Pararhizobium sp. A13: one gene and its partner. The protein of the gene in region 1 binds, or shares a complex with, the protein of each later gene. Links are inferred from orthologs where the notes say so. Each region holds a gene or a part of one and is shown on either strand. Other genes may lie near its edges.

Region 1 (3,886 bases):
GAAACGAGCTTGCCGTCGGTCAGGCGCTGGAGCCGACCCGGCCATTCGACAGTCGTCAGTCCCGTTTCGATCGCCCCCTCGGTCAGATCGAAACCGGCAGCCTTGACGGCGCGGATAGCGGCGGCAGCATTGGCGTGCTGGTGGCGGCCCGGCAGGCGTGGCAGTGGCAGGTCCGCAAGTCCGAACTCGTCCTGATAGATCAACCGGCCGAATTCCTCATGCGCCATGAAATCCTGTCCATAGACGGAGACCGGGCATTTCAGGCGCTCGGCCGTCGACACCAGCAGGTCGCGCGCGGTGTCTTCCTCCTGATGGCCGATCACCACCGGGCAACCGCGCTTCATGATACCGGCCTTCTCCGCGGCGATCAGTTCGACCCGGTCGCCGAGATAGGCCTGGTGGTCGAGCGAGATCGGCATGATGACGGAAACGGCAGGCGTCTTGATGACATTGGTCGCATCGAAGCGGCCGCCGAGGCCGACCTCGATGATCGCCACATCTGCCGGATGTTCGGCAAAGAGCAGGAAGGTGACGGCCGTCAGGATTTCGAAAACGGTGATCTTCTGCCCGCCGTTCGCCTCTGCCACGCGGCGGACCGCGTCCGCCAGGACGGCGTCGCTGACCAGCGCGCCGCGCCCGCCCTTTTTGCCGATGCGGTAGCGTTCGTGCCAGTTGACGAGGTGCGGCGACGTATGCACATGGACGCTGAGACCGGCGGCTTCCAGGATGCCCCGCGAAAAGGCGGTGACGGAGCCCTTGCCGTTGGTGCCGGCGACATGGATGATCGGCGGCAGCCTGTCCTGCGGATTGCCGAGCGTGTCGAGCAGCCGCGTGATCCTGTCGAGCGACAGATCGAAGCCCTTGGGATGCAGGGCCAGCAGCTTGTCGATCTCCTGCCCTGCCTCGCTGACATGCGCTGTCGTCATCACCGCTCCTGCAAACCGCCGTTGGAGCGCTGCACGCTATCGAGCGAGCCGAGAACGCTACAATCTCAAATTTTCAACATTCCGCCTGCGCTCGGGGTGAACGCAGGGTGCCCTCAAACGCTGGCCGAAGCTGCGATCGGCAACGCGGCAAGCGCTCCGCTGCCATTCAGCTTGGCAGCATCCATCGGCTTCTTCATCAGGATTTTCAGGACGCGGGCGAGCGTTGTGGGGATATCGTGGCGCTTGACGACCATGTCGACCATGCCGTGCTCCATCAGATATTCCGATGTCTGGAACCCCTCGGGCAGCTTTTCGCGGATGGTCTGTTCGATCACCCGTTTGCCGGCAAAGCAGATTTCGGCGCCTGGTTCGGCAAGGTGCAGGTCGCCCAGCATCGCATAGGAGGCGGTGACGCCGCCGGTGGTCGGATTCGTCAGCACGACGATATAGGGAAGACCCGCTTCCTTCAACATCTGCACCGCAACCGTGGTGCGCGGCAGCTGCATCAGCGACAGGATGCCTTCCTGCATGCGCGCGCCGCCCGATGCCGGGAAGATGACCAGCGGGCACTTTTCGGCAATCGCCTTTTCGAAAGCCTTTATGATCGCTTCGCCGGCCGCCATGCCGAGCGAGCCCCCCATGAAATTGAATTCATGCACGACGCCGACGAGCTTGACGCCCTGGACGCGGCCGACACCGGCAACGATCGTGTCTTCCAGATCCGTCTTGACGCGGCTGTCGCGCAGGCGGTCGACATACTTCTTGGAATCGCGGAACTTCAGCGGATCCTGCGCTACCTTGGGCTGCGGCAGTGCCTCATAGACGCCGTCGTCGAACAGATCCTTCAACCGTGCCTTAGCCGGCATCTTCATATGGAAGCCGGAGGCGGGAATGACCCATTTGTTCTCTTCGAGATCGCGATGGAACACCATCTCGCCTGTTTCCGGGCATTTGATCCAGAGATTTTCCGGAACTTCCCGGCGGCCGAGCATCGAGTTGATCTTCGGTCGAACGTAATTTGTGATCCAGTTCAAATCCAAACTCCTGAATATTTAAAACCGGTCCTGCCCCATAATGTGGGCAATTATTCGGCCGCTACAAGTCGTGCGGAGCGAACGCCGGCGGAAAGGCTACGCACCAGGGCTTCCACGCCCGGCACCGTCGCCCCCGTCGATTTCCCGTCCTCGGTCAGGCTGGATGCCACCTGATTGACGATGGCGGTGCCGACGACCACGCCGTCGGCCGACGCGCCGATCGCACGTGCATGGTCGGCCGTCTTGACGCCAAAGCCGACGCAGACCGGCAGCGTCGTATGGCTCTTGATCCGCTGTACGGCGCCGCCGACGACGGAAGGATCCGGCAGAGCCGACCCGGTGATCCCGTTCATCGAGACATAATAAACGAAACCAGAGGTGTTTTCGAGAACCTTCGGCAACCGCTTGTCGTCGGTGGTGGGGGTCGCGAGGCGAATGAAGTTGACGTCCTTCTTCAGCGCCGGGATGCAGAGTTCATCATCCATTTCCGGCGGCAGGTCGACAACGATCAGGCCGTCGACGCCCGCTTCCAGCGCATCATCGAGGAAGCGTTCGACGCCGTAGATGTAGATCGGGTTGTAGTAGCCCATCATGACGATCGGCGTCTGCTGGTCGTCGGCACGGAAACGGCGGGCGATCTCCAGCGTCTTCGCGAGCGTCTGTCCGCTCTTCAACGCACGCTGACCGGCCAGCTGGATCGCCGGGCCATCGGCCATCGGATCGGAAAACGGCATGCCGAGCTCGATGATGTCGGAGCCAGCCGAAGGCAGCGCCTTCATGATCGCCAGCGACGTTTCGAAATCCGGGTCTCCGCCCATGAAATAGGTGACGAGCGCCGGGCGGCGTTCGGCGGCAAGATCGGCAAATCGTTTGTCCATGCGTGCGGTCATGCTGTTACAGCCCCATTCCGAGTAACTTGCCGACGGTAAAGATGTCCTTGTCGCCACGGCCGGAGAGGTTCATCAGGATGATCTCGTCCTTGCCCATCTTCGGCGCGCGCTTGATGACCTCGGCAATCGCGTGGCTCGGCTCCAGCGCGGGAATGATGCCTTCGAGGCGCGTCAGCACCTGGAATGCCTCCAGCGCCTCATGGTCCATGATCGGCACATATTCGACGCGGCCGATATCGGCGAGCCAGGAGTGTTCCGGACCGATGCCGGGATAGTCGAGGCCGGCCGAAATCGAGTGGCCTTCCTTGATCTGTCCGTCACCATCCTGCAGCAAATAAGTGCGGTTGCCGTGCAGCACGCCCGGCGACCCTGCCGTGATCGAGGCGCAATGTTCGTCGCCTTCCAGCCCCTTGCCGCCGGCCTCAACGCCGACCATCTTGACGGATTCGTCGTCCAGGAACGGATGGAAGATGCCGATTGCATTCGATCCGCCGCCGACGGCTGCGACGACCAGATCAGGCAGGCGGCCTTCGGCCTCAAGAATCTGTTCGCGCGCTTCCGTGCCGATCACCGACTGAAAATCGCGGACGAGTTCCGGATAGGGATGCGGGCCGGCGGCCGTGCCGATCAGATAATAGGTGCTGTCGACATTGGTGACCCAATCGCGCAGCGCCTCGTTCATCGCGTCCTTCAGCGTACCCGAGCCTGCCGTTACCGGCTTCACTTCCGCACCGAGCAGCTTCATGCGGAAGACGTTCGGCGCCTGGCGCTCCACGTCGGTCGCGCCCATATAGACGACGCAGGGAAGGCCGAAGCGCGCCGCGACCGTTGCCGAAGCGACGCCATGCTGGCCGGCGCCGGTTTCGGCGATGATGCGGGTCTTGCCCATGCGCTTGGCAAGCAGGATCTGGCCGATGCAATTGTTGATCTTGTGCGAGCCGGTATGGTTCAGCTCCTCACGCTTGAAATAGATCTTGGCACCGCCGAGATGCTCGGTCAGCCGCTCGGCGAAATAAAGCGGGCTCGGCCGGCCGAT
Region 2 (3,366 bases), 860 kb from region 1 along the record:
GCTTGTGTCGCTGCTTCGACCGGCTTCTGTGTCGTTTCGGCACCAGCCGCCCGGGCCGTGGCGACTGCTGCCGGTTGCTGAGCGGCATCACCGGCGGCTGCGGCCACCGGATGCAGTTTCTGCGCATCATCGCCGTTGTTGGAGAACAGGCCCCCCCAGAAACTCTTCCTGGCAGCCGTCTGTTCGACCGAGGCCGTTTCGACCGGGCGCGGTAGCGGGTTTTCGGCCGGCACCGGCACAGTCTTGCCGTTGCGGGTGGACTTCTCCAACTCGGCCTTCTGGATTTCGATCGCCTTCTTGGCTTCTTCCAGTTCGCGGCGGCGGGCTTCCTGCTTTTCGAGGTCGGCGACCTTCATCAGCTTGCCGGCGTCGAGCGACGTGCCGGTTGGCGCGTAGGCCAGTTCCTTGCCGACGCGCTGCTTGGCAACGATCGCCTTGCGCTCGGCTTCGCTCGGCTCGTACCAGACCATGCCGTCGAGCTTCTTGATCGCCTTGGCATAGTCTTCATTGTATTTCTTGTTGTAGGCGGCGAGTGCTCCCTGCATGACCGCAGGCGTCGACATCGCCGGGCAGGGGCCCGTCGGGCTGAACTTGCCGTCGGTCTGCTGGTTGAAGACGTATTTCTTCTCGCAGATATTGACCTCGGGCGGACGCTTGGTGATCTCGAACTGGTCGTAGCCGGGCTTCAGCATGTTCCAGAAATCGATGTTCGGGCTGTTGCGGTGCCGCGCCATGTTTTCCGCCGTCATGCGGAAGGGCAGGGCCTGTAGCTGGACCGCCTGCTGGCCGCCCTTGTAGGCGTCGCGGGCAAGCGCGAAGATCTCCTGCATCTGCTCGTCGGTCATCGAGTAACAACCGGACGAGGAGCAGGCGCCGTGGATCATCAGGTTCGAACCGTGACGGCCGTTGGCCTGGTCGAAGCGATTGGGATAACCGGTATTGATCGCCAGATAATAGCTGGAATGCGGGTTCATCTGGCCCGGTGCGATCGGGTAGAAGCCTTCCGGTGCCTGCCGGTCGCCTTCCTTGACCTTCGGGCCGAGCTTGCCCGACCAGGCGCAGATCTTGTACTGGCGCAGCATTTCGAAGCGATTGGAGGCATTGGCCTTCCAGACTTCGAGCACGCCTTCTTCCTTGAAGATGCGCAGCATGATCGGCGATTCCTTCGCCATGCTCATTGCCTGCATCTTCTGCACGATCTTGCCGGAAAGCTGGTAGTTTACCTTGCTCGAGACCTTCTTGAGATCGACATCGACTGTATCCATCGCCTCATTGGCAGTGCAGCCTGCGAGCAGCGCGGCGATGGCGGCGGTGGCAACAAGATGTGTCAGACGCATCGGCAAGGGCCCATAGAGAAAACGATTGAACGTGACGCTCCCGCAGAGGCGGACCACGGAGAATCAATACGTCCTTAATACTTCACAAAATATTAACCTTGCAGATCCGCCTTACGCCAGCCGTTCCAAACGCCAAGATTATGGCCAAGGTTGGACCGCGACCATAATTTGACCGGCCAACCCCGCGGAATCCATGGATATGTTTAAAGCTGGCGTCCAATCGCCAGATATTTCTGCCGGCGGTCGGAGCGCAGCTGGTCACCGGTGCGGCCGGACAGTTCCTTCAGCGCATCGGCGATCACCGTGCCGGTCTTTGCGATGACGGCGTCCGGATCGCGGTGCGCGCCGCCGACCGGCTCGCCGATAATGCCGTCGATGATGCCGAGCGACTTCAGGTCCTCGGCGGTGATCTTCATGTTGGTCGCCGCTTCCTTGGCGCGGGTGGAATCGCGCCAGAGGATCGAGGCTGCCCCTTCCGGCGAGATCACGCTGTAGATCGCGTGTTCCAGCATATAGACGCGGTTGCCGGTGGCGATTGCGATCGCGCCGCCCGAACCGCCTTCGCCGAGAACGACGGAGACGATCGGAACCTTGAGGTTGAGGCACATTTCCGTCGAGCGGGCGATGGCTTCCGCCTGGCCGCGCTCCTCGGCGCCGATGCCGGGATAAGCGCCGGCAGTGTCGATCAGCGTGATCAGCGGTAGGCTGAAACGGTCGGCCATTTCCATCACGCGGATCGCCTTGCGGTAGCCTTCCGGACGGGGGCTGCCGAAATTGTGCTTGATGCGCGATTTGGTGTCGTTGCCCTTTTCCTGGCCGATGACGGCGACAGGCGTGCCGCGAAAGCGCGCAAGGCCGGCCTGGATCGCTTCGTCATTGGCGAACTTGCGGTCGCCGGCTAGCGGCGTAAATTCGGTGAAGAGGCTGGCGGCATATTCCTGGAAGTGCGGACGCTGCGGATGGCGTGCGACCTGCGTCTTCTGCCAGGGGTTCAGCTTGGAATAGATTTCAGCCATCGCTTCGCGGGCGCGCACTTCAAGACGCTCGACCTCGTCGGTGGTGTCGATGCTCTCGTCTTCGCTGGCAATCTTCCTCAACTCGTGAATCTTGCCTTCGAGATCAGAGATTGGTTTTTCGAAATCGAGATAATTGTGCATGTGATGCGTTTCCGATCATATTGCGCCAGTGGCCGCGGACATGATGATCCCAGTAGTTCCGGCCAAGTGTTCTGGCGCTCCTAATCCTGTTTTTTCGCCTGTTTGGCAAGGGGGTGATGGTTTTGGACAAGCTGATGCAGCCGCTCTTCGAGCACATGGGTGTAGATTTGTGTCGTTGAAATGTCCGAATGACCGAGAAGTTCCTGTACCGCGCGAAGGTCGGCGCCGTTGGCAAGCAGGTGGCTGGCAAAGGCGTGGCGCAGCACATGGGGCGAGATCGCTGCGACGCGGATACCGGCGCGGGCCGCGAGCCCCTTGAGATCGCGGGCAAAAACCTGCCGCGGCAGGTAACCGGCCTTGCCGGAGGATGGGAAGAGCCATGGGCTTTCGGGCGGCGGCGTCTTCTGTGCGGCATTGTCCCTGGCCATTTCGGTGCCATAGGCTTGCAGGGCGCGGATTGCCGAATGCGAAAGCGGCACCATCCGCTCCTTGTTGCCCTTGCCGCGAATGACGAGAAAACGGCCATTCTGGGCAAGCACGGAAGCGGGCAGTGCGATCAGCTCGCTCACGCGCATGCCGGTCGCATAAAGCAGTTCGATCAGCGCATGCATCCGCAACCGTGCAACGACATCGCCGTCCGCCCGTGCCGCCTCGATTTCCGCCTGCCCGATCAGCTTGGAAACATCGTCGATGCTCAGCACCTTCGGCAGCGCGCGCACTTTCTTCGGCGCGTCGAGAACGCCGGTCGGATCGTCGGTTCGCAGACCCTCGGCGTAGAGAAACTTGTAGAATTGCCTGAGCGCCGAAAGCCTGCGGGCCTGTGACGATGCCTTGAAACCCTGCTGGGCGAGATGGGCGAGATAGGCGCGCAG

The links. The genes of interacting proteins can lie anywhere in the genome.
Region 2: the proteins of accD (region 1) and WI754_RS00755 are in contact, whole or in part, in a solved structure (PDB 8UXZ), measured with the Escherichia coli proteins. The link is inferred for Pararhizobium sp. A13 from one-to-one orthologs.

Annotation. Positions count from the first base shown.
Region 1 is NZ_CP149510.1:1,007,613-1,011,498, reverse strand. What follows is about bases 1-2,851. They hold accD (acetyl-CoA carboxylase, carboxyltransferase subunit beta), read right to left. Parts: upstream 1,961-2,851; coding sequence 1,040-1,960; downstream 1-1,039. Other genes in these bases: trpA (tryptophan synthase subunit alpha), read right to left, coding at 2,011-2,850; WI754_RS04815 (folylpolyglutamate synthase/dihydrofolate synthase family protein), read right to left, coding at 1-926. Also shown: trpB (tryptophan synthase subunit beta), read right to left, coding at 2,855-3,886.
Region 2 is NZ_CP149510.1:151,586-154,951, reverse strand. Bases 518-3,366 are described here. They hold WI754_RS00755 (acetyl-CoA carboxylase carboxyltransferase subunit alpha), read right to left. Parts: upstream 2,495-3,366; coding sequence 1,541-2,494; downstream 518-1,540. Other genes in these bases: xerD (site-specific tyrosine recombinase XerD), read right to left, coding at 2,575-3,366. UniProt on the Escherichia coli protein: Component of the acetyl coenzyme A carboxylase (ACC) complex. First, biotin carboxylase catalyzes the carboxylation of biotin on its carrier protein (BCCP) and then the CO(2) group is transferred by the carboxyltransferase to acetyl-CoA to form malonyl-CoA.